Regions from separate parts of the Streptomyces sp. NPDC059906 genome, predicted to be linked through region 3. Evidence: riboswitches for the same ligand, from Rfam matches in the RefSeq annotation. Region 3 holds a riboswitch; each other region holds the start of a gene.
The links. Region 3 has a riboswitch for cyclic di-AMP ahead of ACFV9J_RS02205 (NlpC/P60 family protein). Riboswitches for the same ligand answer to the same signal wherever they lie in the genome.
Positions count from the first base shown of each region.

Region 1 (7,632 bases), on a different contig from region 3:
GGCCGGGCTGCTGGAGGTTATTCCCTGGGTCCAGGCGGCACTACTCAGTCACAGATTGAGTACTCGTGCCCGTGATCGTGGGCAGGAGTGATTCCTAGTGTGACCGGCATGGACACGGACTCGGCCTCTACTCCCGCCTCGACCGGGGAGAACAAAGGGTGTGTTACCGGCTGCACGCTCGTGCTGCTTTTCCTCACTCTGCTGGTTGCCGCGGGAGCCTGGGCGCTGGACGAACTCGACAAGAGCCTGGACGGTGACGGGCAGCTCGAACAAACCGGTGCCTCTGGCAGCGTGGCAGACCCCCTCAGCGCTGGTGTGGTCGCCCGGTACGAGGATGGTCTGAACGTCACGGTCGATCCTCCGCAACGGGAGTCCGACGGCACGTACAGCTTCACCGTTACCTACGACAACGGCACGGACGAGAAGATATTGCCGGGCGGAGAGTCGGTCGAGGACAGCATCAGCGAGTTGGGGCCCGCTCACCTCACCGTTCGCGCCGGCGAGTCTCTCGACGACTACTCCGAGTACACCCTGACGTGGCTGAACCAGCAGGAGTCCGCCTTCCTTCTCATCCTGCCTCTCGACGCGGGTGAGACCCGGAGCATCCCCGTCACGGTCCAGCCGAGTGAGCGAGGGATTCCTGTCACCGTGGAGGTCGCGCCTCCAGACGACGGGTATCGCTCAACTGCATATTTCCATCTCGTCTTGGACTGACGGACGTGTTCTGCCCGGAGCCTTCAGCCGGCGGTCCCGGCTTCACTTTCGGGGAAACCGGTCGGTGGCTGCTCCACGACGAACGACCCCTTGCCGCGAACGGTGACGATGAGTCCCCGTTCCCGGAGCTCCTGCGCGGTCCGGCGCGCGGTGAGTCGCGCTACGCCGTACTCGTCGGCGAGATGGTTCTCCGATGGGATGGGCCGATCCGGCGCCAGCTCTCCCGACTCGATCATCTTGGCGATGACGTCGGCGAGTTGAACGTAGAGAGGTCTCGCGCTCATCGGGTCCAGGGGCGTGCGATCCGTATCGCTCATATGTCCAATGTATGCATGCCCTGCCTTACTCGAACGAGTGGATTCCGCTGTACTTGTATGTAGAGGGCTGTATCCCTCGATAGCTTTCCAACACGCAAGACCCCGGCGAGGTGTCCAGACCTCCCGGGGCACGGCCAACGCTTACGCAAGGAGCGTCGACATGCACGACCTTATCCACCGCATCGCCCATTGGCTGACCCTTCTCCTCGGTCCCGGCACCGGAATGCACCGCGCGGGCGCCCCACGCCACCGAGCCCGGAGCACCCCTCGCCCCACCGCCCCCGTCCGCCTCCCCCTCCACCACTCCCCGTACTGCCGTCACCTCCCCCTCGACGGCGCCGCCTCCCGCCTCGTCCGCCCCTACGTCGCCGCCCACGAGCAGGAGTTGGACCAGCACGTCGTCGGCGCGCGGAAGGCGGCCGCCTGATGGAGGGGTTCACCGCGCTACGGCTGCTGCCCTGGCTGTCGGCCGAGGGCAAGCCCTGCTTCCTCGCCCCCGGCGACGGCAGCGGATTCGTGTCCCGGCTCGCCGACGAGACGGAGGCCCGGCAGCTCACCGTGGGGCTGGACGTACTCCGCTCGGCGCGCGGCGTCCTGGACGACCCGGTGTCCCCGAACGCCGAGGTCCGCTACACCGCGATCCGCCTGACCGAGTGCCTCGCGGACGCGCTGCGGGTCGCGGAGTCGAGGGGGCGGCGCGCCTGGCCGAGGACCACGCCGAACCGTAGGAGCAGCAGCGGAGCCTAGTGTGTGCCCGCCGGAACCCGCCGCCCGTCTGTCTCCCGGAGTGCCGCCCATGCCCCTCCCCCACGTCCTCCTCTCCGCCGCCGTCTCCCTCGACGGCTACCTGGACGACACCGGACCCGAACGACTCCTGCTCTCCAGCCCCGCCGACTTCGACCGGGTCGACGAGGTGCGGGCGTCGGTCGACGCGATCCTCGTCGGGGCCGGGACGGTCCGGGCCGACAATCCGCGGCTGCTGGTGAACTCGGCCGAGCGGCGGGCCGCCCGGGTTGCGGACGGACGGGCGGAGTACCCGCTCAAGGTCACCGTCAGCGGCAGCGGTGAGCTGGATCCGGCGGCGCGGTTCTGGCACACGGGTGGGGACAAGGTGCTGCTGACCACGGACGACGGGGCTCACCGGGCCCACGCGCTGGGGATCGGCGCCGACGTCGTGTCCCTCGGGCCGGACCTCGACTGGCGGGCGGCGTTGGAGTACCTCCACGACCGGCGGGGCGTGCGGCGGCTCATGGTGGAAGGGGGCGGGACCGTCCACACCCAGCTGCTCCAGCAGGAACTCGCCGACGAGCTGCAGCTCGTGCTCGCGCCGCTCCTGGTCGGGGACCCGGCCGCGCCCCGGCTGTTCGGGCCCGGTGCCTACCAGGGCGGGCGGCTGCGGCTGGTCGAGACGCGGCGGATCGAGGACGTGGTGCTGATGCGGTACCTCCCGACCGCACCCGGCACCGGTGACCGCGTCGCCGCCGCCGACCGGCACTGGCTGGCGCTCGCCTGCGAGCTGGCCGAGCTGTGTCCGCCGTCGGACACCGCCTTCAGCGTGGGGGCAGTCGTGGTCGCCGCCGACGGAAGCGAGCTGGCGCGGGGGTACTCGCGGGAGGGCGGTGATCCGGTCGTGCACGCCGAGGAAGCCGCGCTCGCGAAGGTCGACCGGGAAGACCCGCGGCTGGCCCGCGCCACCGTCTACAGCAGCCTGGAGCCCTGTGCCCGCCGCGCCTCCCGGCCCGCGCCCTGCGCCCGGATCATCCTCGACGCCGGGGTGCGCCGCGTCGTCACCGCCTGGCGGGAGCCGGACACCTTCGTGGCGGGGGCGGACGGCAGCGGGGTGCTCACCGCCGCGGGTGCCGTCGTCGTCGTACTGGCCGAGTACGCGCGGCGGGCGAAGGCGCCCAACCGCCACCTGGAGGGGTAGGGAGCGCGGGGCGAGGAGATACCGATGTGCATTCCGCCCCCGGGATGACGTACAGTGGTGAGCACAACGACGCGGGGTGGAGCAGCTCGGTAGCTCGCTGGGCTCATAACCCAGAGGTCGCAGGTTCAAATCCTGTCCCCGCTACTGAAGGCCGAGGGCCGGAATCCGAAAGGGTTCCGGCCCTCGGTGCGTTTCCGCAGGTGCCCCGTGTCATCCGGTCGGCCCCTCACCGCTCGCCGCCCGTCCCCGCCCCCGCAACCCTGGAGTGCGGGACGGCAAGCGGCGCGGACGTACGGGGCGGCGGGAGACGAGTGGTGCGGCCAGGTGACGTGGACGACGAGGGAGCGGCCGCCAGAGCCGGTGGCCGGCTCCCCGGCGATCCCGTGCCCGACCCCGGCCTCGGCCTCGACGACGAGCCCCAGCCCGTGCCGCCCCCGGGGCCGCCCCGACGGCGGGTCGCGTACGGGCGCGCCTTCGTGCACGCGCTCCCCGTGCTGCTGATCGCCGTCGCCATCCTGTACGACATCTTCACCCCGAGGTATTTCACCGCCGGCCCGCTCTACACGGCCGCGCCCCTGATCGCCGCCCCGCTCTACTCGCGGCGCGGCACGGCGCTCACCGGCGCCGCGGTGGTCGTCGCGGTCATCGCGCTGCAGCTCGGCAAGGGCGTCATCCACTACGTCGACTCCCTCACCGAGCTGATCACCATCGCGACGGTCGCGGTGCTCGCCGTCCTCGTGAACGGCATGGTCCGCCGCAGCAGCGAGCGCCTCGTCTCCGTCCGCGAGATCGCCGAGGCCGCCCAGCGCGCCGTCCTGCCCGAACCCGCGGAGCGGATCGCCGGCTTCGAGATCGCCGTCTGCTACGAGGCCGCGCAGGCCGACGCCTTCATCGGCGGCGACCTGTACGCCGTGCAGGACAGCGCCCGCGGCGTCCGGCTGATCGTCGGGGACGTGCGCGGCAAGGGCATGGGCGCGGTGGCCGCCGTCGCCGTGGTGATCGGCGCCTTCCGGGAGGCGGCCGAGCAGGAGGCGACGCTGGAGGCGGTGGCCCAGCGCCTGGAGCGGGCGCTGGCGCGCGAGGGCACCCGGCGCGACGGACTGGACGCCTTCGAGGGCTTCACCACCGCCGTCCTCGCCGAACTCCCGCACGGCGACGGCACCGTACGCATCGTCAACCGGGGCCATCCCCCGCCCCTGCTGCTCCACGGCGACGGAACCCTCGGCCCGCTGCCCGCCCACGAGTCGGCGCTGCCGCTCGGCATGGGCGAGCTGGGCGTGTGGCCCGACCGGGCGGAGGAGGTCGCCTTCCCCGGCGGGGCCACGCTGCTGCTCTACACCGACGGGCTGACCGAAGCCCGGGACGCGAAGGGCGAGTTCTACGATCCGCAGACGCGGCTGGCCGGCCGCGTCTTCCCGCATCCGGCGACCCTGCTCGACACCCTCGCCGAGGACGTGCGCCGGCACTCCGGGGGCGGCATGGCGGACGACATGGCGCTGCTCGCCGTCCGGCGTCCTCGGCGCGCTGATCATGATCATTGTCACGAGCCGTGACAGCGCGACCCCCCTCCGCATAACAACTGATACACCGTCAGAAGAAAGTGCCGCGAAGGGGAATACCGAGGCCCGGCCAACTCGCCCGGTTTTCACCGGTCGTGAGGCGTACGTCCCGGCCGTATTCGGTAATGATCAAGAGGAACGGCTTGGAATCGGAGCCTCGCGTCTATTAACGTTCGATAACGCAGCGCGGTCGTCCCAGCCGTCACAGAAGGCGGCTCCGTGCGCACGCGCCGAATCCCGCAAGGGAACCGGGGAACCACCACATTGGGGTGAATCGGGCGTATGCCGCCGTGGAAACACGGTCGGCAGGCACCCGTAGGAGACCTTCCTGCTCCGAACCCGTCAGCTAACCCGGTAGGCGAAAGGAAGGAAAGGAGTACGCCCACGTGGCGTCAAACCGGCCTGCCCCCGAGGCCCCGTCCGCGCCCAGTGGGCACGGCACCGACACCTTCGGCTACGACGGCTACCGCGCCGAAGAGGGTCCCTGGGAGGAGTGGAATCCCACCGCGGAATCCATCCGCCCCGTACGCGGCCGGCACCGCGTGGCCAAGCAGCGCGGCGGACTCGCCCGCAGCTCCACCGTCCTCGGCGTCGGTGTCATAGCCGCCGTCGGAGCGGGCGGCATGGCCAGCGCGCAGACCGGCAAGCCCCCGGTGTCCATCTCCATGCCGGACCTGCCGAACGTCGGCTCGCTCATGCCCGGCGGTGACGAGCAGTCGGAGCCCGAGGGTTCCGCCACCCCGCTCAGCGGCATCACCCAGGCCGTCGCCGCCGACAGCGCGGAGGGCGCCGACACCACCGGCGCCGGTGAGTCGCTGCGGGCCCGGATCATGGCGCAGGCCGAGCAGCAGCAGGCGCAGGTCGAGACCAAGGCCGCCGCCGAGGCCCAGGCCGCAGCCGAGAAGAAGGCGCAGGAAGCCGCCGCCAAGGCGGAGAAGGAGGCCGAGGAGAAGGCCGCCGCCGCCAAGAAGAAGGCGGAGGAGGAGGCCGCGAAGAAGGCCGAGGCCGAGCGGCTCGCGAAGCTGGCCAAGCAGTACACGCTGCCGACCTCCTCGTACACGATCTCCTCCACGTTCAACCAGGCCGGCTCCCTGTGGGCCTCCGGCCACCACACCGGCCTCGACTTCGCCGCCCCCACGGGCACGCTGCTCAAGGCGGTGCACAGCGGCACCATCACGTCGGCCGGCTGGGACGGGTCGTACGGCTACAAGACCGTCCTCACCCTCGACGACGGCACCGAACTCTGGTACGCGCACCAGTCGTCCATCAACGTCAGCGTCGGCCAGAAGGTCACCACCGGTGACGTCATCGGCCGCGTCGGCGCCACCGGCAACGTCACCGGCGCCCACCTCCACCTGGAGGTCCACACCGGTGACGGCTCGGGCATCGACCCGATGGCCTGGCTGCAGAGCAAGGGCTTGACCCCCTGATCCACCCGCTGGACCATGACGGTCCTGACGGCAACCGTTCCTTTGGACTGGACGGAGGCAGCCCGCTCAGCCGCACGCCCCGAACGGTCTTGGGCGCACTGGTCCCCGGCGTACTCAACCCCGAGGCGGCGACACGGATCCCGTCCGTGGTCCGTTCTCGGGAGGCCAGTTTCCTCACGACCTGGCCAGTTGGACACGGCCAGAGGCGACGGGGAGGCCCCGAACCATCACTCCGGTGGAGCGGGGGCCCCGCACGCTGGCGCCGTACCCGGCGTCCCAGATCGCGCTGACCACGTTAGCCCGGTCGGCCCGCGACAGCGCAACCCAGGACCCCGACGATCACACGATCGAGCTACATCGCCGGCAACCGAGACGACGTCGTCCTCGCCACCAAGGTCAGCCAGCACCCCGAGTACCCGGGCCTGTCCGCCGCGAACATCAAGGCCGCGGCCGACGCCTCGCTGCGCCGCCTGGGCACCGATCACATCGACCTGTACTACACCCACTTCGACAAGCCCGAGGTGCCGGTCGAGGAGATCGTCGGCGCGCTCGACGAACTGGTGAAGGCCGGCAAGGTACGGCACATCGCCGCCTCCAACATCTCCGCCGAGCGGCTCGCGGCGTCCCTGGAGTTCTCCGACCGCGAGGGCCTCGCCCGCTACGTCGCCCTCCAGCCGCACTACAACCTCGTCTCCCGCGACACGTACGAGGGCGAACTGCGCGACCTCGCCGAGCAGGCATCTCTCGCCGCCGTGCCGTACTACGCCCTCGCGGCCGGCTTCCTCACCGGCAAGTACCGGCCCGGCACGGAGGTGGACAGCCCGCGGGCGGGCGGTGCGGCCCGGCACCTGGAGACCGAGCGGGGCCGCCGGGTGCTGGCCGCCCTGGACGAGATCGCCGCGGCCCACGAGGCTCCCGTCGCCACGGTCGCCCTCGCCTGGCTGGCCGCCCGGCCGACGGTGGCGGCGCCGATCGCCTCCGCGCGCACGGTGGAGCAGCTGCCGGCGCTGCTGGGTGTGGCCGAGCTGAGCCTGACGGAGGACGAGGTCGGGAGGCTGACCCGGGCCTCCGCCTGATCGGGCGGCCGTCGCGTCGCGCACCTACGGCCGGTGCGGGCCGGGCGGCGCGTACGGGTGGTACGACGGTGCGTACGGCGGTACGGCCGGCGGTGCGTACGGGTTGTGCGGGGCCTGTGTGGTGTAGGGGGCCTGCGGGGCGTAGGGGCCGGGTGCCGTACGGAGGCCGTACGCGCCGGGCGTCCCGCCGTACGGATACGCCCACGGCGGCACCGCCACCGGCATCCGCACCGGCACGGGCGGCGGGGCGGTGGCCCGGGCCGCGTGGTCCAGGGCCGGGCGGGCCAGGTCCCGCAGGTGCCACAGGACGTCCAGCAGCGCCCGCTCCCGTGCGGCGAAGTCGGCGCCCGCCCGGCCCCGGCGGCCCCGCTGCCGCAGGAACGCCACCGAGGTCGCGCAGGCCTCGTACCGTGCCACCGCCCGCGCCCCTTCCTTCCCGGCGTGCCGGCGGGCGTACTGCCGGGCGATGCGGCGGGCCCGCATCGAGCCGAGCGCGTAAGGCTCCGCGGGCGTGAGCCATCCGGCCATGACGTACGCGGGCAGCTCGGCCCGCACGGTGCCCAGTTCGCGCTGCCGGGTCCAGATCACCAGCCAGGTCAGCAGGCCGAA
Region 1 covers NZ_JBHWKU010000019.1:20,974-28,605, reverse strand. Annotated here, with positions in the region: gene ACFV9J_RS26100 (DUF7008 domain-containing protein) at 1-91, shown strand, start outside; gene ACFV9J_RS26095 (hypothetical protein) at 109-714, shown strand; gene ACFV9J_RS26090 (GntR family transcriptional regulator) at 738-1,031, opposite strand; gene ACFV9J_RS26085 (hypothetical protein) at 1,192-1,458, shown strand; gene ACFV9J_RS26080 (hypothetical protein) at 1,458-1,778, shown strand; gene ACFV9J_RS26075 (dihydrofolate reductase family protein) at 1,828-2,958, shown strand; tRNA gene ACFV9J_RS26070 (tRNA-Met) at 3,029-3,102, shown strand; gene ACFV9J_RS26065 (PP2C family protein-serine/threonine phosphatase) at 3,288-4,511, shown strand; cyclic di-AMP (ydaO/yuaA leader) riboswitch at 4,736-4,892, shown strand; gene ACFV9J_RS26060 (M23 family metallopeptidase) at 4,904-5,947, shown strand; partial or broken gene ACFV9J_RS26055 (aldo/keto reductase) at 6,310-7,023, shown strand; gene ACFV9J_RS26050 (PrsW family intramembrane metalloprotease) at 7,048-7,632, opposite strand, start outside.
Region 1: another riboswitch for cyclic di-AMP. It lies ahead of ACFV9J_RS26060 (M23 family metallopeptidase); the one in region 3 lies ahead of ACFV9J_RS02205 (NlpC/P60 family protein).

Region 2 (7,632 bases), on a different contig from region 3:
CGCCGAAGGCCGCGGGCCGGGGCACGCTGAACCCGGGACTCGGGGAACGGAAAGCGGCCACGGTACCTCCAGGTGGAGTGGTTCAGGCTCTCATTATGGTCGTCTCGTCCTACGCACCTCGAACGACGGATGTGACATCCGTGTTCCCCCGGTCCGTCGCGACCGGGAAGGGCGTCGGCGCACGTCCCGGCGCCTGTATAGGGTGACGTGCGTGGGGAGAGTGCGGTTGAGCGTGGCGGAGCGGCGCGAGGAGCTGCTGGGCGCCGCCATCGAGCAGATATCGGCGCGGGGCGTGGCGGCGTTGCGGATCGCCGACGTGGCCGCGGCGCTCGGCGTCAGCAACGCCCTGGTGCTCTACCACTTCTCCACGAAGGAGCGCCTGGTCGCCGCCGCGTTCACGCATGCCGCCGAGGACGACCTCGCCCGTCTGCGGGGGCTGCTCGCCCGTCGCACGTCGGCGCTGCGCCGGCTGCGGGCGGCCGTGCGGTGGTACGCGCCGACCGGGCCGGCCAAGGGCTGGCGGCTGTGGATCGAGGGCTGGGCGGCGGCGCCGCGCGAGCCCGCGCTGCGGGAGGTCACGCGCGAGCTGGACCGCCAGTGGAAGGCGGCGATCGCCGAGGTCATCGCCGAGGGCGTGGCCGCCGGTGAGTTCTCCTGCCCCGAGCCGGACGCCGCTGCCCTGCGGCTGACGGCGTTGCTGGACGGGCTGGCCGTGCAGCTCACCTCGTACACGGGCACGGTGTCGCGGGCCCGGGCGCAGGAGTGGGTGGACGACGCCCTGGCCCGGGAACTGGGCCTGGAGCGGGCGGCGTTGACACCGACGCGGCGCTAGCACCCAACGGGGCACCGGCCCGTCGGTGCACCGGCCCGTCGGACGCCGGCCGCCGGGACACCACCGACCCCCGTCCGCGTCAGGCCACCGACGCGATCCACGTCTTGATGTCGTCCGGCGACAGCGTCCCCTTGGCCGTCACGTGGTCGCCCGACGACTCGCCCCGCAGCCTGCGCCCGATCCACGGCACCAGGTACTCGCGCGCCCAGTGCACGTCGTCGCGCCGGACGTCGAGCGTGCCGCGCGGCGGCAGGGGCGGCCAGGGCTGGTCCGGGTCGGCCGGAACGCGCAGGCCCAGGGCCTGCCCCGCGCGCAGCGCCACCCGGGTGTGACCCTCCGGCGACAGGTGCAGCCGGTCGGCGTCCCACGCCCTGCGGTCCTGGACGCTCCGCAGCGACCACAGGTCGAGCACCGGGCAGCCGTAGCGGTCGGCGACGGCGCGGACGTGCCCGTTGTACGTGGCGATCTTGCCGCGCAGGTGCTTGAGGACCGGCACCCCACGGGTGTCGAACCCGGTGGTCACCAGGACGGTTCCGGCCGCGGCGGTCAGCGCGGCCACCGCCAGCTCGAACCGCTCGGCGACCTCGTCGGGATCGGTGCCGGGCCGGATGATGTCGTTGCCGCCCGCCGCGAACGAGACGAGGTCCGGCGCGAGTCCGACGACCCGCGGTACCTGCTCCGCCACGATCTGGTCGAGGAGCCTGCCGCGCACGGCGAGGTTCGTGTACGTGAAGTCGCCCTCGGGGCGCCGGTCCGCGAGCAGTACGGCCAGCCGGTCGGCCCAGCCGACGAACGCCCCGTCGGGGCCGGGGTCGCCGACGCCCTCGGTGAAGCTGTCCCCCACCGCCACGTACGACCCGATCACTGCTCTGCTGTCACTCTTCGAATCGTCTGCCACATCGGCCCATGATTCACCTTGGAATGTGACCTACGCGACCGTAGGGCGGGATTGACGGGCGGTGAGAAAGGCCACGCCTAAAGTATTCGTCAATTCCGGAATACGCGAGGGCCCTGCACGGCGCGCACACCGGGGTCCGGACACGCCGAAGGCCGGACCCGGGGATCGGGGTCCGGCCTTCGGGGCGCGGGGGCCGCGCGGAACCGGTCGTCAGACGGAGACGCCGTGCGAGCGCAGGAATGCCAGCGGGTCGATGTCCGAGCCGTAGTCCGGCGTGGTGCGGATCTCGAAGTGCAGGTGCGGGCCGGTCACGTTGCCGGTGGCACCCGAGAGGCCGACCTGCTGACCCGCCGTCACCGACTGACCGGCGGAGACGGAGAGCGAGGAGAGGTGAGCGTACTGGGCGTAGTGGCCGTCGGCGAGCTGGATGACGACCTGGTTGCCGTACGCGCCGCCCCAGCCGGCGGAGACGACGGTGCCCGCGCCGACGGCCTTGAGGGAGGTGCCGGTCGGGACGACGAAGTCGGTGCCGGTGTGGTAGCCGCTGGACCACATGCTGCCGGACTGGTGGTACGGGGTGCCGACGGTGCCGCCCGCGACGGGGGAGGTGTAGCCGCTGGTGGTGCCCGTGGACTGGCTGCCGGTGTCCGAGGAGGAGGCCTTCTCGGCGTCCGCCGACTTCTGGGCCGGCTTCGCGGCGGCGGACTTCTCGGCGGGCTTCTCGGCGGGCTTCTCGGCGGACTTCTGCGCGGGCTTCTGCGACTGCGCGGAGGACGGCGCCGACGACTTGGCGGCCTGGCCGCCGATCGAGAGCTTCAGGCCGGGGTGGATCAGCGACGGGTCGGAACCGACGGCCTCGCGGTTGTCCGTGTAGAGCTTCTTCCAGCCGCCGTCGACGTCCTGCTCGTCGGCGATCTTCGAAAGGTAGTCGCCGCTCTTCACGGTGTAGGTGCGCGAGTCGGAGTTCTTCTCGGCGGCGGCCTTCTTGGCCGAGGCCGGAACGGACTGCGCGGCCTGCTCGGAAACGGAGTGCGCGGGAGCGGCGTTGGCGGCGGCGGCACCCATCAGCGGGAGCGCGAGCGCGGCGCCGCCGGTTCCGGCGACGGCGATGGTGCGGGTCAGGCGCATGGCCCTGGTACGGCGGTGCTTACCCTTCGCGGGCATGGCGAATTCCTCTCCGGCGCCTGCGAGGTGAGCTGTCGGGTGCGGGCTGGAGATGCCCGGCCGCGCAGAACGCGGCTTTACCCCAAGCCGTTCCGGGAACCGGAACAGGCAGTTCTACCTGTGGGTCCCCCGCTCCTGCCGTGTACGGGTGGTCGATGAGTGCGGGCTCCGGTCGGCGGCAGGATTAGGCGTCCGTCCGGATCGGTGGTGAACGTAAGGGACCAAGACGCACACGGACAAGCGAGGGGTTCCCCCGGCGGGTGTTCCGATTGATCCTTTACGGGAATATCCGGTAACCCTGCGTCGATTTCCGCCGCGCGCTTTTGCCTAAAGCCCCTTGAGAAACAGTTGAATTACGTGAACATGACGGGCAACGCACGGTCACGGATATGACGCTGCTCACGCGCCTCGCATTCACCTTCCGCCATTTCAGGGCCAGTTGCTATTAAGGCACCAATTCGGACAGAAGGCTCTTATCGGCTCGGAATATCCCTCGGGGCGCCATTTCGCGCCCAGGTGATGCCGTATCGTCTGGTGGAGCCCGTCGGCGAGCAGCGGCGGCGGGGCGGAGTGGGAGGAGCCCCCGTGACGCAGCAGGTCCCGTCGACCGAACCCGAGCTGACCGGTGTGCGCAACTTCCGGGACGTGGGCGGACTGCCCACCGTGGACGGGCGGCGGGTGCGGCAGGGGGTGCTGTTCCGCAGCGGTCACCTGGCTCACGCCACCGGGGAGGACGCCGCGTTCCTGGCCTCGCTGGGCCTGCACACGATCTTCGACTTCCGCAACGCGGCCGACCAGAAGCTCGAGGGCCCGGACGTCGACCTGCCGGGCGTGCGCAATGTGAACCTGCCGCTGAGCGACCCGGCCGACGGCGCCGAGTTCTGGAAGATGGTCCGTGACGGCGACCTCGACCAGCTGCGCGAGATCCTGGCCGACGGCAAGGGCGCGGACCGGATGATCGGCTCCTACCGCGCGATCGTCACGGAGCGCACTGCGGAGCACTCCCGCATCCTGCACGCGCTCGCCGAGGACAGCGTCCCGGCCCTGATGCACTGCGCCGCCGGAAAGGACCGCGCGGGCCTGTCGATCGCCGTCACCCTGCTCGCCCTGGGCGTCGAGCGCGAGGCCGTCGTCGAGGACTACCTGAAGTCGAACGCCGCGCACCGCCGCTACAAGGTGCGCCGCAGCGGTTCCGCGGCCTCGGCCTACTCCCCCGAGGTCATGGAGCTGCTCAGTCCCCTGTTCGACGCGCGCGCCGAGTACCTGGCGGCGGCCTTCGAGACCGTCGAGGAGACCTGGGGCGGCGTCGACGCCTACCTGGAGCAGGGCCTGCGGCTCACTGCCGGGACCCGGGAGCGGCTGCGCGAGCGGATGCTGGACTGAGCCACCCGCCCGCGGACGGCGCTACTTGGCGCCCACCTCGAACAGCAGGTAGAGGAAGCCGCCGAAGACGTGCCCCAGGGCGATGTAGATGATCAGTCGCACCCACAGGGCGCGCGGGAGCTTCTCCTCCGTGGCACTCATGGCGTCTCTCCGGGGGTCGGGCCGAGGCACAGGGCGGCCGTCGGGCTCTGCAGCAGGGTGTGTACGAACAGCAGCTCGACCCCGTCGGGGTCCTGCGCGGCGATCCGGTGCGGGGTCATCGAGTCGAAGTGGGCGCTGTCCCCCGCGGTGAGCCGGTGCTCGGTGTCCCCGAGGCGCAGTCGCAGCCGGCCCCGCAGGACGTGCAGCCACTCCTCACCGGGGTGCACCCGCACCACGTCGCCCTGGGAGCCGTACGGAACCTGGACGCGCAGGGCCTGCATGCCGCGGCCCGGCGCTCCGGCCCGCCAGTACGTCCAGCCGCCCGCGGCGGTGGGTTCCATGCCGGCGGCGCGCACGACGGCGTCCCGGTCCGCGGCCGTCTCCCCCAGCAGCTCGGCGACGGTCGTACCGTAGACCCGGGCGAGGGAGAGCAGCATCGGCAGCGAGGGCTGGCGCTGCCCGGTCTCCAGGCGGGAGAGGTGGGCGGGCGAGAGCCCTGCGTCGCGGGCCGCGGCCTCCAGGGTGAGGGCGGCCCGCCGCCGCAGCTCACGCAGCTGGGGCGCGACGGCGGCGACCGCCCCCTCGGCGGGGCCGGTCTCGGAGGAGCTCATGGCTCCATTCAGCCCGAGTCTTGCCCGTCAGGCAAACTTCTTGCCTCAGAGGCAAAAAGTTTGCTGCGCACGCTCAGCGGTTGGCCACCGCCTGCTTGACAAGGATCTTCCCGAAGTCCCACATCAGGCCACCGCCATTGTGCGCGTCCTCCATCACCTCCGTGAAGGCGTCGACGAACCGGTCGGCGTCGTCGGTGTCGACGATCAGCGGCGGGATCAGCTTGATCACTTCCAGGTGGTCGCCGGACACCTGGGTCAGGATCCGGTGCCGTTGCAGCAGCGGCACGACCACCATCTGCGCGAACAGTCCCTTCCGCGCCGCCTGCAGCATCGTCCAGCGGCTGCGCAGCTTCAGGGACCTGGGCCGGCCGAACTCGATGCCGATCATCAGTCCGCGGCCCCGGACGTCGGCGAGCAGCTCGTAGCGGTCCACCAGCTCCGCGAGCCGGGACTTCAGCCGCTCCCCCACCGCGGCGGCGTTCGCGACGATCTCCTCGTTCTCCATCACCGACAGCACCGCGAGTCCGGCGGCCATGGCCTGTGCGTTGGACCCGAAGCTGGCCGAGTGGACCTGTACGCGGTCCATCGAGGAGTACACCTTCTGGAAGATCCAGTCCTTGCCCAGGGTGGCCCCCACCGGCACGTATCCGCCGGACAGCGCCTTGGCCACGCAGACCAGGTCGGGCTCCACCCCGTCCGAGTGCTGGTAGGCGTAGAACTTGCCGGTCCGGCCGAGGCCCGTCTGCACCTCGTCGGCGATCAGCAGCGCCTTGTGCCGGTGCAGCAGCTCCTGCGCGGCGAGCAGGTAGCCGGGCGGGGCCTCGTGCACGCCCTTGCCCTGGACCGGCTCCACGATCAGGGCCGCCACGTCGCCCTTCCTCAGCTCCCGCGCCAGGGCGTCCAGGTCGCCGAGCGGGACGGCGGTGTCGGGCAGCAGCGGCGCGAAGCCCTTGCGGAAGCCGTCCTCGCCGTTGACGGAGAGGGAGCCGGTGGTCAGTCCGTGGAAGGCGTGCGAGCAGTACAGGATCCGCTGTCTGCCGGTCGCGTACCGGGCGAACTTCAGCGCGGTCTCGACGGCCTCGGTGCCGCTGTTGCCGAAGAAGACGCGGTCCAGGTGCGGGCTGTAGGAGAGCAGCTTCTCCGCCAGCAGGCCGGGCAGCGGCGGGCAGTCGAAGCGGGTCAGGTCGGCGAGCGAGGCGTCGAGGACGTCGTGCAGCGCCTTGCGGACGACGGGGTGGTGGCGGCCCAGGCCCATCACCGCGAACCCGGCGAGCATGTCCAGGTAGTCGTTGCCGTCCGCGTCCCAGAAGTGCGCGCCCTCGGCACGCTCGTAGACCTTGTCGAAGCCGATGGTGTGCAGCATGCGCGGCAGCTGGTGGTTGAGGTGCTTGGCGTGCAGCTCGTACCGCTCGGCCCCGCGCTCGGCCAAGAGCGCGGCGAGGTCGAACTCCTTGGTCATTCAGTTCTCTCCTTGCGCTGGCATGACGATCCGTCCGTCGCCGGACATCCGTCCGTCGCCGGGCTGTTCCACTGCCGGTCCCCCCCCCGGTCCCCGGCCGGTTCGGCGAGGGCCAGGCTCGCGGCGATCCGGCCGGCGACGTCGACCGGGGTGAGGCCGATGTCCGCGAGCACCTCGGCGCGCTTGGCGTGCGCGAGGAACTGCTCGGGGATGCCGAAGCGGCGTACGGGGACGTCGACCTCGGCGTCGCCGAGCGCCAGCGCCACCGCGGAACCGGCCCCGGCGGCCCGGCTGTTGTCCTCGACCACGGCCACCAGCCGGTGCCGGGCGGCGAGCGGTGCGAGCGCCGGGTCGACCGGCTTGACCCAGCGCGGGTCGACGACGGTGCAGCCGATGCCGCGGGCCTCCAGGAGTTCGGCGGCCCCGAGGCAGACGGGTGCCATCACGCCCACCGCCACGAGCAGCACCTCGGGCCGGTCCGCGGCGTGCAGGACGTCCAGGCCGCCGATCCGGTCGACGGCGGGTACGACGGGACCGACGGACTCCTTCGGGAAGCGCAGCAGCGTCGGCGCGTCGTCCACGGCGACCGCCTCGCGCAGCTGGGCGCGCAGCTGGTCGGCGTCGCGCGGGGCGGCGATCCGCAGCCCGGGGACGACCTGGAGGACGGACATGTCCCACATGCCGTTGTGCGAGGCCCCGTCGACACCGGTGACGCCGGCCCGGTCCAGGACGAAGGTGACGCCGCAGCGGTGCAGTGCCACGTCCATGAGGAGCTGGTCGAAGGCGCGGTTGAGGAAGGTGGCGTAGACGGCGACGACCGGGTGCAGTCCGCCGGTGGCGAGGCCCGCGGCGGACACGGCGGCGTGCTGTTCGGCGATGCCGACGTCCCAGACCCGGTCGGGGAACCGTTCGGCGAAGGGGGCGAGGCCGACCGGGTGCAGCATGGCCGCGGTGATCGCCACCACGTCCGCGCGCTCCTCGCCGATCCGGACGATCTCCTCACCGAACACGGAGGTCCAGGACGGGCCGCCCGCCGGGCTGAGCGGCTCGCAGGTGAGCGGGTCCATCACGCCGACCGTGTGGAAGTGGTCCTCCTCGTCGCGCAGGGCCGGCTCGTAGCCGCGGCCCTTCTCGGTGAGGCAGT
Region 2 covers NZ_JBHWKU010000008.1:21,070-28,701, forward strand. Annotated here, with positions in the region: gene ACFV9J_RS14930 (MBL fold metallo-hydrolase) at 1-61, opposite strand, end outside; gene ACFV9J_RS14935 (TetR/AcrR family transcriptional regulator) at 212-832, shown strand; gene ACFV9J_RS14940 (SGNH/GDSL hydrolase family protein) at 912-1,697, opposite strand; gene ACFV9J_RS14945 (peptidoglycan DD-metalloendopeptidase family protein) at 1,941-2,894, opposite strand; cyclic di-AMP (ydaO/yuaA leader) riboswitch at 2,899-3,055, opposite strand; gene ACFV9J_RS14950 (tyrosine-protein phosphatase) at 3,480-4,277, shown strand; gene ACFV9J_RS14955 (DUF6126 family protein) at 4,299-4,418, opposite strand; gene ACFV9J_RS14960 (helix-turn-helix domain-containing protein) at 4,415-5,029, opposite strand; gene ACFV9J_RS14965 (aspartate aminotransferase family protein) at 5,103-6,488, opposite strand; gene dxs (1-deoxy-D-xylulose-5-phosphate synthase) at 6,485-7,632, opposite strand, start outside.
Region 2: another riboswitch for cyclic di-AMP. It lies ahead of ACFV9J_RS14945 (peptidoglycan DD-metalloendopeptidase family protein); the one in region 3 lies ahead of ACFV9J_RS02205 (NlpC/P60 family protein).

Region 3 (7,632 bases):
CCGACCACCGTGCCGAGCCCGAACTGGTCGTGCGTGACGCGGTCGCCGACCGCCAGCGAGACCGTGGGCTGCTCGGCACCGGCCGACCTGCCCGTGGCGAAGCCGGAGGCCCCCGACGCCGAGGACCGGGACCGCGACCGGGACGACGACAGCGACGCCGCCACGCCCGAGACCGGAGCGGAGGGCGCGGGACCGTTCACCCCGGTCCGCTTCCATTCCAGGTGCGGGGCCGGGATCTCCTCCAGGAACCGCGAGGGCGGGTTGTACGACGGCTGGCCCCAGGCGCTGCGCAGCGTCGACCGGGTCAGGTAGAGCCGCTCGCGGGCGCGCGTGATGCCGACGTAGGCGAGGCGCCGCTCCTCCTCCAGCTCCTTGGCCTGGCCGAGGGCGCGCATGTGCGGGAAGACGCCGTCCTCCATGCCGGTGAGGAAGACGACCGGGAACTCCAGGCCCTTGGCGGTGTGCAGGGTCATCAGGGTGACGACGCCGTCGCCGTCCTCTTCGTCGGGGATCTGGTCGGAGTCCGCGACGAGCGCGACCTTCTCCAGGAAGTCGGCCAGGGTCCCGGACTCCTCGCCCTCGGCCTGCTCCTGCTCGAACTCCAGGGCGACGGCCGCGAGTTCCTGGAGGTTCTCGATGCGGGTCTCGTCCTGGGGGTCGGTGGAGGCCTGCAACTCGGCGAGGTACCCGGTGCGTTCGAGGATGGCCTCCAGGACGGTCGCCGGTCCGGCGCCGGACTCGACGACCGTACGGAGGTCCTCCATGAGCGTGTTGAACCGCTTGACGGCGTTCGCGGAGCGCGCGGCCATGCCGTACGCCTCGTCGACGCGCCGCAGCGCCTGCGGGAAGCTGATCTTCTCGCGCTGGGAGAGGGCGTCGATCATCGCCTCCGCGCGGTCGCCGATGCCGCGCTTGGGGACGTTGAGGATGCGGCGCAGCGGCACCGAGTCCTCCGGGTTGGCCAGCACCCGCAGGTAGGCCAGGACGTCCCGGACCTCCTTGCGCTCGTAGAAGCGGACGCCGCCGACGACCTTGTAGGGCAGGCCGGTGCGGATGAAGACCTCTTCGAAGACACGGGACTGGGCGTTGGTCCGGTAGAAGACGGCGACGTCGCCGGCCTTGGCCTCGCCCGCGTCGGTGAGGTGGTCTATCTCGTCGGCGACGAACTGCGCCTCGTCGTGCTCGGTGTCGGCGACGTACCCGGTGATCTGCGCGCCGCTGCCCTGGTTGGTCCACAGGTTCTTGGGACGGCGGGACTCGTTGCGCTCGATGACCGCGTTGGCGGCGCTGAGGATGGTCTGCGTGGAGCGGTAGTTCTGCTCCAGCAGGATCGTCGTCGCGTCCGGGTAGTCCTCCTCGAACTGGAGGATGTTGCGGATGGTGGCGCCACGGAAGGCGTAGATCGACTGGTCGGCGTCGCCCACCACGCACAGCTCGGCGGGCGGCACCTCGGCCTCGGGCGGCACGTCCACGGGGTGCTCCGAGGGCACGCCGACCAGCTCGCGCACCAGCGCGTACTGGGCGTGGTTGGTGTCCTGGTACTCGTCGACCAGGACGTGCCGGAAACGGCGGCGGTAGTGCTCGGCGACGTCCGGGAAGGCGCGCAGCAGATTGACCGTGGTCATGATCAGGTCGTCGAAGTCGAGGGCGTTCGCCTCGCGCAGCCGCGACTGGTACATCGCGTAGGCCTGGGAGAGGGTCTTCTCGAAACCGTCGGCGGCCTGGGCGGCGAAATCCTCCTCGTCGATCAGCTCGTTCTTCAGGTTGCTGATCTTCGCGCTGAACGACTTCGGCGGGAAGCGCTTGGGGTCGAGGTCCAGGTCGCGGCAGACCAGCGCCATGAGCCGCTTGGAGTCGGCGGCGTCGTAGATCGAGAACGACGAGGTGAAGCCGAGCTTCTTCGACTCGCGGCGCAGGATGCGCACGCACGCGCTGTGGAAGGTCATCACCCACATCGCGTTGGCGCGCGGGCCGACGAGCTGCTCGACGCGCTCCTTCATCTCGCCCGCGGCCTTGTTGGTGAAGGTGATCGCGAGGATCTGGCCCGGGTGGACGTTCCGCTCGGCCAGCAGGTGGGCGATGCGGTGGGTGAGCACACGGGTCTTGCCGGAGCCAGCACCGGCCACGATGAGCAGCGGGGAGCCGGAGTGGACGACGGCGGCGCGCTGGTTCTCGTTCAGCCCCTCCAGGAGCGCCGCGGCGTCCAGGGCGGGGCGCGGGGCGCCGTCCCGGTAGTGGGTGTCCCGCTCCGGGGGCGCGTCGAACTTCCCGCCGAACAGATCGTGCGGAACCGGCTCCGGTCCGTGATCGTCCTCGGGCGGCGGCGGAGGTTCCTCCTCGTGACCCCGGGGGGTCTGGAGGCTCGCCAGGAAGCTGTCGTCAAAGAGGCTGCTCATCGCTCTCCGAGTCTAGGGCGCCCCACCGACAACCCGGTGCCACCCCGGAAAATGCCCACCGCTCCCGGGCGCGGGCACGCCCTGCGACCAGCGGGACCACGAAGAGTGACGGCCATTACCGCCCCGGGGGCGCCCGAACAAAAGGTCACGAAAATGTATCGGGCATATCACCCACCAACCTTCACAGCGGCCACACGAGTTGGCTACGGTGCGGGGCAGGCCGCTCGACCCCCTCCGGCGAACCTCGCCGGTCCGCGCGGCCTCCGCCGAGTCCGGTGCGCCGCACGGCAGCCGGAGCCGGGGACCCAACCGAGAACTTCGGGGTGAATCGGCGACACCGCCCTCCATGAGGGACGGAGGCGCCGTAGGGCAACCCTTCCATGCCACACCGCCCGAACCCGACAGCTAACCCGGTAGGCGGAGCACTGGAAGGAGTCGCCTCCTTGGCGTCGCACCGCAAGTCGCGTCCCACCGGTACCCGCGTCGCGGGCATACGGACCCCGGCCCTCGCCACCGCGGCCCTCACCTCCGTCGCCCTGCTGTCCCAGACGGCCAGCGCCACGCCGTCGGACGACCGGCCGACCCTGGAGGAGGTCGAGAAGAAGGTCGACGACCTGTACCGCCAGGCCGGGTCGGCGACCGAGAAGTACAACGCGGCCAAGGAGAAGACCACCAAGCAGCGCAAGAAGGTCGACACCCTCCTCGACGACGTCGCCCAGCGCACCCAGAAGCTCAACGACGCGCGCGAGGAGCTGGGTTCCTTCGCCTCCGCCCAGTACCGCACGGGTGCCTCGGTCCCGGAGACCGCGACGCTGCTGCTCGCGGACTCGCCGCAGGACTACTTCGACCAGAACCAGCTGATGAACCGGCTCACCGGCCGGCAGAAGACCGCCGTCGACGACTACGTCACCCAGCAGTCCGAGACGATGAAGAAGCGCCGGGAGGCCACCGAGAGCCTCGAAACGCTCACCGACTCGCAGAAGGACCTCAAGACGGCCAAGTCGACCGTCCAGAAGAAACTCGCCACCGCGCGGGAGCTGCTTTCGGAGCTGACCGCCGAGGAGAAGGCCCGGCTGGCGGCGATCGAGAAGAAGAAGCAGCAGGAGGCCGCCCGCAAGGCCGCCGAGCTGGCGAAGCAGCAGGCCGCGCAGGAGGAGGCCGAGCGCAAGCGCCGGGAGGAGGCCGCCCAGCAGGAGAGCGGCTCCGGATCCTCGGGAGGCTCCGGCGGCACCGGTTCGTCGGACTCCTCGGGCTCGTCGACGCCGGGCACCTCGACCGGCACCAAGGCCGACAAGGCGATCGCCTTCGCCCGCGCCCAGATCGGCAAGCCGTACGTCTGGGGCGCGACGGGCCCCGGCTCCTACGACTGCTCGGGTCTGACCCAGGCCGCCTGGAAGGCCGCCGGCGTGACGCTGCCGCGCGTCACCTACGACCAGGTCAACGCCGGCACCACCGTCTCCGTCTCCCAGGCGCAACCCGGTGACCTGGTCTTCTTCTACGACGACATCAGCCACGTCGGCCTGTACATCGGCGACGGCATGATGATCCACGCCCCGAAGCCGGGCGCGTACGTCCGCGAGGAGTCGATCTTCTACGACGGCGAGTCGTCGATCTACAGCGTGGTGCGCCCCGCCTGACCAGCACGGTTCCTTACCATCGTGCCCATGCCACCGGCCACCCATCCCTCAGCGCTGCGCACCTGGTGGGCGCAGCGTCCACCGGCGGCCGGGGCCGCGGTGATGGCGACCGGCATCGTGTCGGTCGCCCTGCATCTGACGGGCCGCGAGGTCCTGTCCCGGATCGCCCTCGCCCTGGCCTGCGCCGCCTGGCTGATACTGGCGGCGAACTTCGTCTACCTGCTGCTGGCCGACCACGCCCAGTGGGTGCGGCGGGCCGGGACACCGGGGGCGCTCACCGCCGTCGCCGCGACGACCGTGCTCGGCACGCGTTTCTCCCTGCTCGGCTGGACGCTCCTGGCGGCGGTGCTGCTGGCGCTGGCGGCCCTGCTGTGGCCGTGGCTGCTGTTCCTGGTGGTGCAGCACTGGGGGCGGCGGATGCCCGGGGCGGTGTTCCTGAGCTGCGTGGCCACGGAGGGGCTCGCCGTGCTCGCCGCCACGCTGGCCGCGGCCACCTCGACGCCGTGGCTGGCGCACGCGGCGCTGGTGCCGTTCTGGCTGGGGATCGTGCTCTACCTGATCGCGCTGTTCCGCTTCGACCTGCGGCAGGTGGCCCGGGGCTCCGGGGACCACTGGGTGGCGGGCGGCGCGCTCGCCATCTCGGCGCTCGCCGGTGCCAAGCTGCTCGCGGCGGCCGGGACCGGCATGTACCTGTGGAACGCCGACGACCAGGCCGTCCTGCACGACGTGACCGTCTTCCTGCTCACGCTCGACCTCGCCTGGTACGCCGTGCTCCTGGCCGCCGAGATCGCCTGGCCCCGCCTGCGCTACGACGTGCGCCGCTGGTCGACCGTCTTCCCGCTCGGCATGACGGCGGCGGCGACGCTGTCGGTGTCCGCCGTCGTCGACGTCCCGTGGCTGGACGCGCCGGGCCGGGCGCTGCTGTGGATCGCGGTGGCCGGGTGGCTGGCGGTCGCGGCGGGGGCGGTCGGCCGGGCCCGGGCCGGGCTGCGGTCCGCGGCGGCGGACTCCGGGGCGGCGGTCAGGTCCACAGCACCGCGATGAAGACGTTCACCAGGGTCAGCCCGCCCACCAGGCCGAACAGCGGCTTCTCCACCTTCTCCTCGTCGCGCTTCACGTAGACCAGGCCGAGGATCACGATGAGCACGGCGAGCTTCACGCCCATCTTGACGTTGTCCACGGCAGTGTCCTGGGCCTGGTTGAGGCCGATCAGGACGGCACCGGTGACCAGCATCGTCAGCGCGCCGTGCAGCATCGCGGGGGTGAACCGGGCCGCGTCCTGGCCCATCGCCTTCATCTGGGTGAGGAAGCCGCCGAGGAGCGCGGCGATGCCGATGATGTGCAGGCCGACGAAGAGGTGGATGAGTACGTCCATGAGGCCGGAGCCTAATGAGGGACCCGACGCGCCCGGACACCGGCCCGCCCCGGCGCTCCCATAACAGCTCACGTCCCCCACCCGCCCCCGGTCCGGCATATCGGTCATCACCCTGCGTGAAGACGCCGGGCCTCGGAGGGCGTGGCGATCACATGCGGTCGCCGCCTGATCCGCTGCCGCCACTTCCGTGCATCCCGTCACCGGCCCGTTACCGACGCGCCTAGCGTCCTGGCCCAGGCAGCCGGAACGGACCGGAGCCGACCCGGCGCCGGCCGGAGTCGAGTCGTACGGAAGGACGTGGATCGCAGGTGGGAGCGCACCGCAGGCCGCGACAGCGCGCGAAGGGCGGGAGCAGGGCCCGTACGGCGGCCACGATCACCCTCGCGGGGGCGGCCACCGCGACGGGCCTGGGCGGCGGGACCGGACACGCCGACCCGCAGCCGACGGCGGCCCAGGTCAGGGCCAAGGTGGACAAGCTCTACCAGGAGGCCGAGGTGGCCACGGAGAAGTACAACGGCGCGAAGGAGAAGGCGGACGCCGCCGAACAGCGCCTGGAGGACCTGCGCGACGAGGCCGCCCGCAAGGAGGACCGGCTGAACTCGGCAAGGGAGGCGCTGGGTTCGGTCGCGGCGGCGCAGTACCGCAGCGGCGGCCTCGACCCGGCCCTGCAACTCGCGCTCTCCGCCGACCCGGACCGGTACCTGGACGGCGCCGCGTTCGCCGAGCGCGCGGGCAGCCGGCAGCAGGCCACCGTGGGCCGCGTACGCAAGGAACTCCGCGACATCGAGCAACTGCGCGGCGCCGCCCGCGTCGAGGCGGCCTCGCTGAAGTCGCGCCGGGCCGAGCTGAAACGTCACCGCGAGACCGTCACCGGCAAGCTGGAGGCGGCCCGCCGCCTGCTGTCCCGGCTGACCGCCGAGGAACGCGCCGACGTCGGCGACCGGGCCTCCCGCTCGGCGCCGGGCACCCGGGCGGGCCTGTCCCCCTCGTCCCAGGCCCCCAACTCCCGGGCCGCCGCGGCCGTCGCGGCCGTCGCCTACGCCTACCAGAAGCTAGGCAGCCCCTACGTGTGGGGCGCGACGGGCCCGAACGCCTTCGACTGCTCGGGCCTCACCCAGGCCGCCTACCGCGCCGCCGGCGTCTCCCTCCCCCGCACCACCTACGCCCAGATCGACGCGGGCCGCCGCGTCCCACGGTCCGAACTCCTCCCCGGCGACCTGGTCTTCTTCTACTCGGGCATCAGCCACGTCGGCATCTACGTCGGCAAGGGCCAGATGATCCACGCCCCGAACCCATCGGCGCCGGTGCGCGTCGCCCCGGTCGACGAGATGCCGTTCGCCGGAGCCACGCGGGTGGTGTGACGCTCCGGGCCCCCACCGCCGTCGCGGCGACTTGCCGAGCGTCACGGACGCGGGCTCCACCCTTCCGGCACCGGCCGGCCGCGGCTTGTCCGGACGACGAGTCGGGCCGAGGCCTCGCGCTGCTGGTTCGAAGTGACCCGGATGCCGGTCAGCGCTTGGCTCGCGCTTCAAAGACGTGTTGCCGTGCGGACGAGGTCGGCGGCTGCGCGAAGCCGGCTCTGGGGAGGCCACGCGATCACGGTCGTCACGGGTGGTGCGTCGAGGACCGGCACGGCGGTGAGATCCCGGCGCAGGTCGGTGCCGACGGACTCGGGCAGGATCGCGGTGGTACGGCCGAGCGCGATCAGTTGGAAGAGCTGCGTCAGGTTCCGCACCTCTGCGCCCGGTCCTTCCGGATAGCTGCCGCCGGGGCCGGGCCAGCGCGCCATCGGGAGTTCCGGCAGGGTGGTGACCTCGGCCATCCGAATCTGTGAGCGCCCGGCCAGTGGGTGGGAGGCGGGCAGGATCGCCGCCTGTCCCTCGGTGCGCAGAATCTCCGTGTCGAGTCCGACCGCCGAGTCGAAGGGCAGATGCAGCAGAGCCACGTCTGCTTGCCCGTTCTGCAGCAGTTTCTGCTGCTGATGCGCCTCGCAGAGCAAGAGGTCGACGGGGACCGCGCCGGGCTCCACGCGGTAAAGGTCGAGCAGTTTCGCCAACAACGTGTCAGCGGTGCCGGATTTGACGGCGAGAACGAGGCGGGGGCGCCTTGACGCGGTCTGCCGGGTACGCCGCTCGGCTGCGGCTACCGCGCTGAGGATCGCGCGGCCTTCTGACAGCAGTACGGCCCCGGCCTCGGTGAGCGTGACCTTACGGCTGGTGCGCTC
Region 3 covers NZ_JBHWKU010000001.1:441,437-449,068, reverse strand. Annotated here, with positions in the region: gene pcrA (DNA helicase PcrA) at 1-2,396, opposite strand, end outside; cyclic di-AMP (ydaO/yuaA leader) riboswitch at 2,651-2,833, shown strand; gene ACFV9J_RS02205 (NlpC/P60 family protein) at 2,840-4,033, shown strand; gene ACFV9J_RS02200 (tellurite resistance/C4-dicarboxylate transporter family protein) at 4,061-5,077, shown strand; gene ACFV9J_RS02195 (hypothetical protein) at 5,055-5,408, opposite strand; gene ACFV9J_RS02190 (NlpC/P60 family protein) at 5,717-6,769, shown strand; gene ACFV9J_RS02185 (LysR family transcriptional regulator) at 6,937-7,632, opposite strand, start outside.

Region 4 (7,632 bases), 190 kb from region 3:
TCGCGGGCGAGCATCGCGGTCGTCCAGGCGGCGCCGGCCGCCAGCAGCAGGGTGAGCGCGGCCGCCCAGACCGGGCCGGCGGAGAGGTTGTACGCCGCGGTCACCGCGGGCGGCGCCGGGGCGAAGAGCTGGGCGCGGACGGTCCCGAAGACGGCGGTGGCGCCGAGGGTGAGTGCCGTCAGGCAGCACAGCAGCACCGTCGCGACCAGGCACTGCCACACCCACAGCCCGACCACGGGATCCCGCTCGGGCCACGCGGAACGGGTCAGCGCGCGGGGCACCGGCACCGCGGCGGTCACGGCGACGACGAACAGCAGGAGCAGGCAGACGGTCATGCCACTGGCTCCGGATCCTGGTCGAAGGATGGGCGGCTCTGGCTGTACAGGGGTGGTGCTGGCCGGGCCGTGCGCGCACACCGCCCGACGCCAGTATGACGGGGCCGGGCGGTGTGAGTCAGGTGTCGTCGGACACCGGTTCCGGAACCTGGGCGTACGGACCTAGGACGTTCAGGCCCCGCGTTCCGTCGGACGTAGCGTCAGGCGCCCTGCCCGGCCCCCCGGCCGGCTACTCGCCCGGTCACCTCTCCCAGTCCCACCCGGACACCGTCCGGTCCCGGGGCCCAGGCCGACAGGGTCACCACGTCGCCGTCCTCCAGGAACGTCCGCTTGCCGTCGGGGAGTTCCAGCGGGTCGCGGCCGTTCCAGGTCAGTTCGAGCAGCGACCCCCGCTCCCGCTCGGTGGGCCCGCTCACCGTGCCCGAGCCGTAGAGGTCGCCGGTGCGCAGCGAGGCTCCGTTGACCGTCATGTGGGCCAACTGCTGGGCGGCCGTCCAGTACATGGTGGAGAACGGCGGCTCGGAGACGACGTGGCCGTTGACGGCGACGGAGATCCGCAGGTCGTAGCCGCCGCGGTCGTCCTGGTCGGGGTCCGTGTCGTCCAGGTAGGGCAGCAGCTCGTGCGTGCGCTCGGGCGGCGCCACCCGGGCCTCCTCCAGCGCGTCCAGCGGGGTGATCCACGCCGACACCGACGTGGTGAAGGACTTGCCGAGGAACGGACCGAGGGGGACGTACTCCCAGGCCTGGACGTCCCGCGCGGACCAGTCGTTGAGCAGGCAGAGCCCGAAGACGTGCTCGCGGAAGTCGCCGAGCGCGACCGGACTGCCCAGCTCGGACGGCACACCCACCACGAAGCCGACCTCCGCCTCGATGTCGAGCCGGACGGACGGGCCGAAGACGGGTGCGGCGTCGGCCGGGGCCTTGCGCTGCCCCGACGGGCGCACGACGTCCGTGCCCGAGACGACGACCGTGCCGGAGCGGCCGTGGTAGCCGATCGGGAGGTGCTTCCAGTTCGGGGTGAGGGAGTCGGCGGCGTCGGGGCGGAAGATCTGGCCGACGTTGCGGGCGTGGTTCTCGGAGGCGTAGAAGTCGACGTAGTCGGCGACCTCGAAGGGCAGGTGCAGGGTCACCGACGACAGCGGGTGGAAGAACGGCTCCAGGGCCTCGCGGTGGGAGGGGACCGTCACCCACGCCGTCAGCGCGCGCCGCACGTCCGACCACGCCGTGCGCCCGGCCGCCAGCAGCGGGTTGAGGGTGGGCTGCGCGAGGAGGGCCGCGTACGGCGAGCCGAGCGCGTGGGCCGCCGCCCCCGCGTCGAGGACGTGATCGCCCAGCCGGACGCCCACCGTCCGGTCCATCCGGTCCGAACGGTCTGTCCTGTTCATCCGGTCCGTCCGGTCCGTCCGGTCGAGCGAGCCGGGGATCGAGAACACGCCGTACGGAAGGTTGTGCGGGCCGAAGGGGTTGCCCTCGGGGACATCGAAGGGGGGCATCGGATGCTGCCTCGCTTTCGTGCTCGCCATGTGCGCCGTGCGCGCCGTGTGCGCCACGTGATCGGTGTGCGTCGCGTGACACGTGGTCGGGCCACACGTTACGGGTGACGTGCCGCTGTTGGGCAGTGCGACCGAAGGCGGCGGGGCCCGGGACGCGATCTTGGCGCCTGCGGGTGGTTGGCGTGCCATGTCGCTGCCAACCGGGACACAGGCCCTGAACCGGCTTTAGCCGATGATGTGTCAGGATTCGGACATCATCGGGCGTCCTCGGGCAACCCCGTGCGGGTTCGAACGCACTCGCTACGCCCTCGTTCGGAAGCGGTCACGGGTGAGTCGGACGGGTGCGGTGTCCGTATTCTCTGATCATGGACCGCACCGCGTATTCACTCGTCGCCACCGACCTGGACGGCACGCTGCTCCGAGGCGACGACACCGTCTCCGACCGGTCGCTGGCCGCGCTGGCGGGGGCCGCCGGGGCCGGGGCGCGGCACCTGGTGGTGACGGGGCGGCCGGCACCCCGGGTGCGCCCCCTGCTCGACCGGCTCGGCCGCACGGGGCTCGCGGTGTGCGGACAGGGCGCGCAGGTGTACGACGCCGGCGCGCACCGGATGCTGTGGTCGGTCACCCTGGACCGGGAGCTGGCCGAGACCGCGCTCGGCAAGATCGAGGCCGAGGTGGGCCAGGTGTACGCGGCCGTGGACCAGGACGGCGTCGACGGGCTGACGCTCATCGAGCCGGGCTACCTGATGCCCCACCCGACACTGCCCGCGGTGCGCGTCGAGCGGCGTGCGCAGCTGTGGTCCACGCCGATCAGCAAGGTGCTGCTGCGCCACCCCGAGCTGACCGACGACGAACTGGCGGCGACGGCGCGCGCGGTGGTCGGTTCCCTCGCGACGGTCACCATGTCGGGGCCCGGCACGGTGGAGCTCCAGCCCTGCGGCATCACCAAGGCCACCGGTCTGGCGCTGGCCGCCGAGCACCTGGGCCTGGAGCGGCGGCGGACGATCGCCTTCGGGGACATGCCCAACGACATCCCGATGTTCCAGTGGGCGGCCCACGGTGTCGCCATGGCCGGCGCCCATCCCGAACTCAAGGCGGTGGCCGACGAGGTCACCACGACGAACGAGGACGACGGCGTGGCCGTCGTCCTCGAGCGGATCTTCGGTACCTCTTAGGCGAGGTTCGGGGGGCGTACGGCTCAGTACGCGCTGAAGACGTTGTCCATCGAGCCGTAGCGGTCGGCCGCGTAGTTGCAGGCGGCGGTGATGTTGGCGACCGGGTCGTACGGGTCCCAGGAGGTGCCGGGCACGTGGTACGCCTGGAAGGTCGGGTCGATCACCTGGAGCAGACCCTTGGACGGGGTGCCGTTGATGGCGTTGATGTCCCAGTTGTTGATGGCGAGCGGGTTGCCGGAGGACTCACGCATGATGTTGCGGTGAATGCCCTCGTAGGTCCCGGGGATGCCGTGCTGGGCCATGATGTCGAGCGACTCGCGGATCCAGCCGTCGAGGTTGTCCGGGTAGGCCGTGGCCGCCGTGGTGGCGGTCGTGGCGGTCGTGGCGGCGGCCGGGGTGGCCGCGGAGGCGGTGGTGGCGCCGATGAGTGGCAGCGCGAGCACCGCGGCACCGGTGCCGGCCACGGCGAGCTTGCGGGCGAGGCGGCTGGTGCGGGCGTGACGGTTCTGACCGTTGGCAGACATGCGGTGTCCCTCTCCTTACGCCTACGAGGTGAGCTGTCGGGTTCGGGCGGGGAGGTGCCCGGCCGTGCCCTGACGGGTACGGCTTCACCCCGAGCCGCTCCGGTGGTGACCGGTGCGGCGACTTACCTGGGTCCCCCGCTCCTGCCTGCGAGTTTGTTGGGTGGATGACTGTGCGACGGGCGGTGGCAGGATTCGGCGTCCACCCGACAGGCCGGGAACGTATGCGAGAGCACATGTCCGGAACAAGTGCAGGAATCACCCAACGTGCCTGTTGACCTTGTTCTGAGGCCTATGAGGCTCTTGATCCTTTGCTGCTGCCAATCCCCAACTGGCTTGCGGGGCAAAGGGAGGGCACAGGTTCCGGCCGGGTTGCCCGCAGGTTGCCCGGAGTGAGCCAACTCACTGGCTTCAACAAGCACGGCAAATGGGGCATTAACCCCAACTGGGAGCCAACCGGCCGCGGGTGGGGACGGCTTCGGGTGTCGAGCGGGGAGGGGTGGGAAGCGGGGGAGGGGAGGGGGTGGAGAAGGGGTGGAAGCAAGGAGGGGGCGGGCGTCTCGATCGGGTGACGTTCTGGAAGTGCGGGCCGTTGGGAGGAGTGATGGGATCTTCGGTGGCGGCTCCGGCCCGTTCGCCCTCCGGCTCCGGCTCGTCCCCTCTGGCGATATCAATCAAAATCTGCTCATATCACCTGATCAAAAACATACCGTTCATGATCCGATACCGACCAGCCTGTAACGGTGGGCGCTAGCGGTGATCGAAACGTGACCGGATACGCTGACTTGAGTGGTGGCAGCGACCTATCGACAAACCAGGTAATCGCCAGTAGACACCAGCAGACAGGAGACCCCTCGTGACCGTCGTCGGGCCGTTCGGGCTGAGCGTGCGGGACCAGGCTCTGGAAGCCGATGTCCAGGCCGGATTGGTTGCTGTCGAGGAAGGGTTGCTTGAGGCAACCAAAAGCGAGGTGCCGTTCATCACGGAGGCCGCCCAGCACCTGGTGCGGGCCGGCGGGAAACGGTTCCGGCCGCTGCTGGTGATGCTCTCGGCCCAGTTCGGAGACCGCTACGCCCCCGGGATCGTGCCCTCGGCCGTGGTCGTGGAGCTGACCCACCTCGCCACGCTGTACCACGACGACGTGATGGACGAGGCCGCCGTGCGGCGCGGGGTGCCCAGCGCGAACACCCGCTGGGACAACTCGGTCGCCGTCCTCACCGGCGACTTCCTGTTCGCCCGCGCCTCCCAGATCCTCGCCGACCTCGGCCCCGAGGCGGTCCGCGTCCAGGCCCTCGCCTTCGAACGGCTGGTCACCGGCCAGATCCTGGAGACGGCCGGCCCGCAGGACGGCCGCGACCCGGTCGACCACTACCTGGACGTGCTGGGCGGCAAGACGGGCTCCCTGGTGGCGGTCTCCTGCCGGTTCGGCGCGATGATGTCCGGCGCTGACGAGACGGTGGTGGACGTCCTCACCCAGTACGGCGAGCGGCTCGGCGTCGCCTTCCAGCTCGCGGACGACGTCCTGGACATCGCCTCCGACTCCGACGAGTCCGGCAAGACGCCCGGCACGGACCTGCGCGAGGGCATCCCCACCCTGCCCGTCCTGCGGCTGCGCGAGCGGGCGGCCCGGCTGGGGCTCGCCGAGGACCTCGCGCTGTGCGAGCTGCTCGACTCCGACCTGAGCGACGACGCGCGGCACGCCGAGGCGCTGCGCCTGCTGCGCGCCCACCCCGCGCTGGAGCAGGCCCGCCGGGACACCGTCCGGTACGCGGAGGAGGCCCGGGCTGCGCTGGCCCCGCTGCGCGAGTGCGACGCGAAGGCCGCGCTGGTGGAGCTGTGCGACGCGGTGGTCCACCGGGCCGGCTGACCGCCCTCCGCGGTCCGTCGCCGCCTATGTGGTCCGCGTCGCCCCCTACGGGCCGGGGGAGCCGGCACCCCTGCGTGTCATCCCGCAGGAGTAGGCGGAGTTGAGCCCGCGGTCTGACGCTTGTGCTCCGGCGATTTGGTCAGATGGACACCACGGAAAAACACCAATCCTCACCGATTCGGGTGAGAATGGCGGCTCACGGGTGAACGAGTGCGAGGTCGCGAGACAGCCGCCGCCGACGACGGAGGTAGGGCACACATGGCACCGATCGATTCCGACGACAACACGACCGCCGGGGCGGGCGAGGAGCTGCGCGCCGGACGGCGCAAGGCCGCGCGGTACGTCGTCCCGGTCGCGGTGATGGGAGTGGCGGCCGCGACGATCGGGCTCGTCCCCGCGCTCGCCGACTCCGGCGACCCCGACCTGCCGAAGGTCACGGCGGAGCAGCTCATAGAGAAGATCGCCAAGTCGGACGTCCAGCAGCTGTCCGGCACGGTGCGCATCAACACCGACCTGGGTCTGCCGGACCTCGGCGGGCTGGAGAGCGGCTTGATGTCCGGAATGTCCGGAGGGCCGGGCTCCGGCGGGGACGGCGAGGGCTCCGCCGCCGACCCCTCGGCCAAGCTCACCGAGCTGGTGTCCGGCAGCCACACGCTGCGCGTCGCGGCCGACGGCCCCGACCGGCAGAAGCTGTCCCTGCTGGAGAACGCCGCCGAGTACAGCCTGATCCACAACGGCAAGGACGTCTGGGGCTACGACAGCCGGTCCAACGAGGTCTACCACTCCACCGCCGCCGACGGCGCCGAGCGGCCGGGGAAGGACGTGCCGGGCCAGGACGTGCCGGCCACCCCGAAGGACTTCGCCGACCAGGCGCTCAAGGCGGTCGACGACACCACGTCCGTGACCGTCGGCGGTACCGCGCAGGTGGCCGGCCGGGACGCCTACCGCCTGGTCGTCGAGCCCAAGCAGGACGGATCCACGGTCGGTGCGATCACCGTGGCGGTGGACGCCGAGACCGGCACGCCGCTGAAGTTCACCCTGACCCCGGCGAGCGGTGGCGCCGCCGTCGTGGACGTGGGCTTCACCAAGGTCAGCTTCGCCAAGCCGGACGCGTCGACGTTCGACTTCACGCCGCCCGAGGGGGCCAAGGTCACCGAGGCCGACGAGGCCGGTGAGCGGGCCGGGGCCCAGGAGCACGGGCGCGGGGCCGAGGGCGAGCTGGCCAAGGGGATGGACGGCCTCAAGGTCATCGGCGAGGGCTGGAACTCGGTCGCCGCCTTCGACACCGGCGCCCAGGGCGGCCTGCCCACGGCCTCCGCGGGCGGCGACCTCGGCGGCCTCGGCGGCTTCCTCGGCTCCTTCGGCGACCAGGTCAAGGGCGACTTCGGCTCGGGCACGGTCTTCAAGACCCGCCTGGTCAACGCCCTGATCACGGACGACGGCAAGGTCTACGCCGGTGCGGTCACCAAGGACGCGCTGGTGAAGGCGGCCGACGCCGCGAAGTAGGACCCGCGCAGCACCTCCACCCGTACGGCGAAGAGGACGAGAAGAGGGAGCCGATGGCCGAAGCGTCCGCAGCGGAGCCGGAGCGCCCGGACCGGGAGCCGGTCCGGGAGCCGGTCCGGGCGCCGGTCCGGGCGCCGGGCCGGGAGAGCGCGGATGACGCCGTCATCGCCACCCGCGCGCTCACCAAGCGCTACCGCGGCGGACAACTCGCCGTCGACGGTCTGGACCTGACCGTCCCGGCGGGCAGTGTCTTCGGCTTCCTCGGGCCCAACGGCTCCGGCAAGACCACCACCATCCGCATGCTGATGGGGCTGATCGAACCCACCTCGGGCAGCGCCCGGGTCCTCGGCCGGCCCATGCCGCGCGCGGCCCGCGCCGTACTGCCCCGGGTCGGCGCCCTCATCGAGGGCCCGGCCCTGTACGGCTTCCTCTCCGGCCGGGACAACCTGCTGCGCTACGACGCCGCCGACCCCACCGCCGACCCGCGCACCCGGCGGGAGCGCGTCGCGGCGGCGCTGGACCGGGTGGGCCTCGCGGCCGCCGGCGGCAAGAAGGCGAAGGCGTACTCGCTCGGGATGAAGCAGCGGCTGGGTCTCGCCGCGGCGCTGCTCCAGCCGCGCCGGCTGCTCGTCCTGGACGAGCCCACCAACGGACTCGACCCGCAGGGCATGCGCGAGATCCGCACCCTCGTGCGCGAACTGGCCTCCGACGGCACCACCGTCTTCCTCTCCTCCC
Region 4 covers NZ_JBHWKU010000001.1:246,828-254,459, forward strand. Annotated here, with positions in the region: gene ACFV9J_RS01195 (M56 family metallopeptidase) at 1-335, opposite strand, end outside; gene fahA (fumarylacetoacetase) at 536-1,828, opposite strand; gene ACFV9J_RS01205 (HAD family hydrolase) at 2,194-3,003, shown strand; gene ACFV9J_RS01210 (transglycosylase SLT domain-containing protein) at 3,027-3,527, opposite strand; cyclic di-AMP (ydaO/yuaA leader) riboswitch at 3,532-3,700, opposite strand; gene ACFV9J_RS01215 (polyprenyl synthetase family protein) at 4,381-5,391, shown strand; gene ACFV9J_RS01220 (outer membrane lipoprotein carrier protein LolA) at 5,650-6,897, shown strand; gene ACFV9J_RS01225 (ABC transporter ATP-binding protein) at 6,951-7,632, shown strand, end outside.
Region 4: another riboswitch for cyclic di-AMP. It lies ahead of ACFV9J_RS01210 (transglycosylase SLT domain-containing protein); the one in region 3 lies ahead of ACFV9J_RS02205 (NlpC/P60 family protein).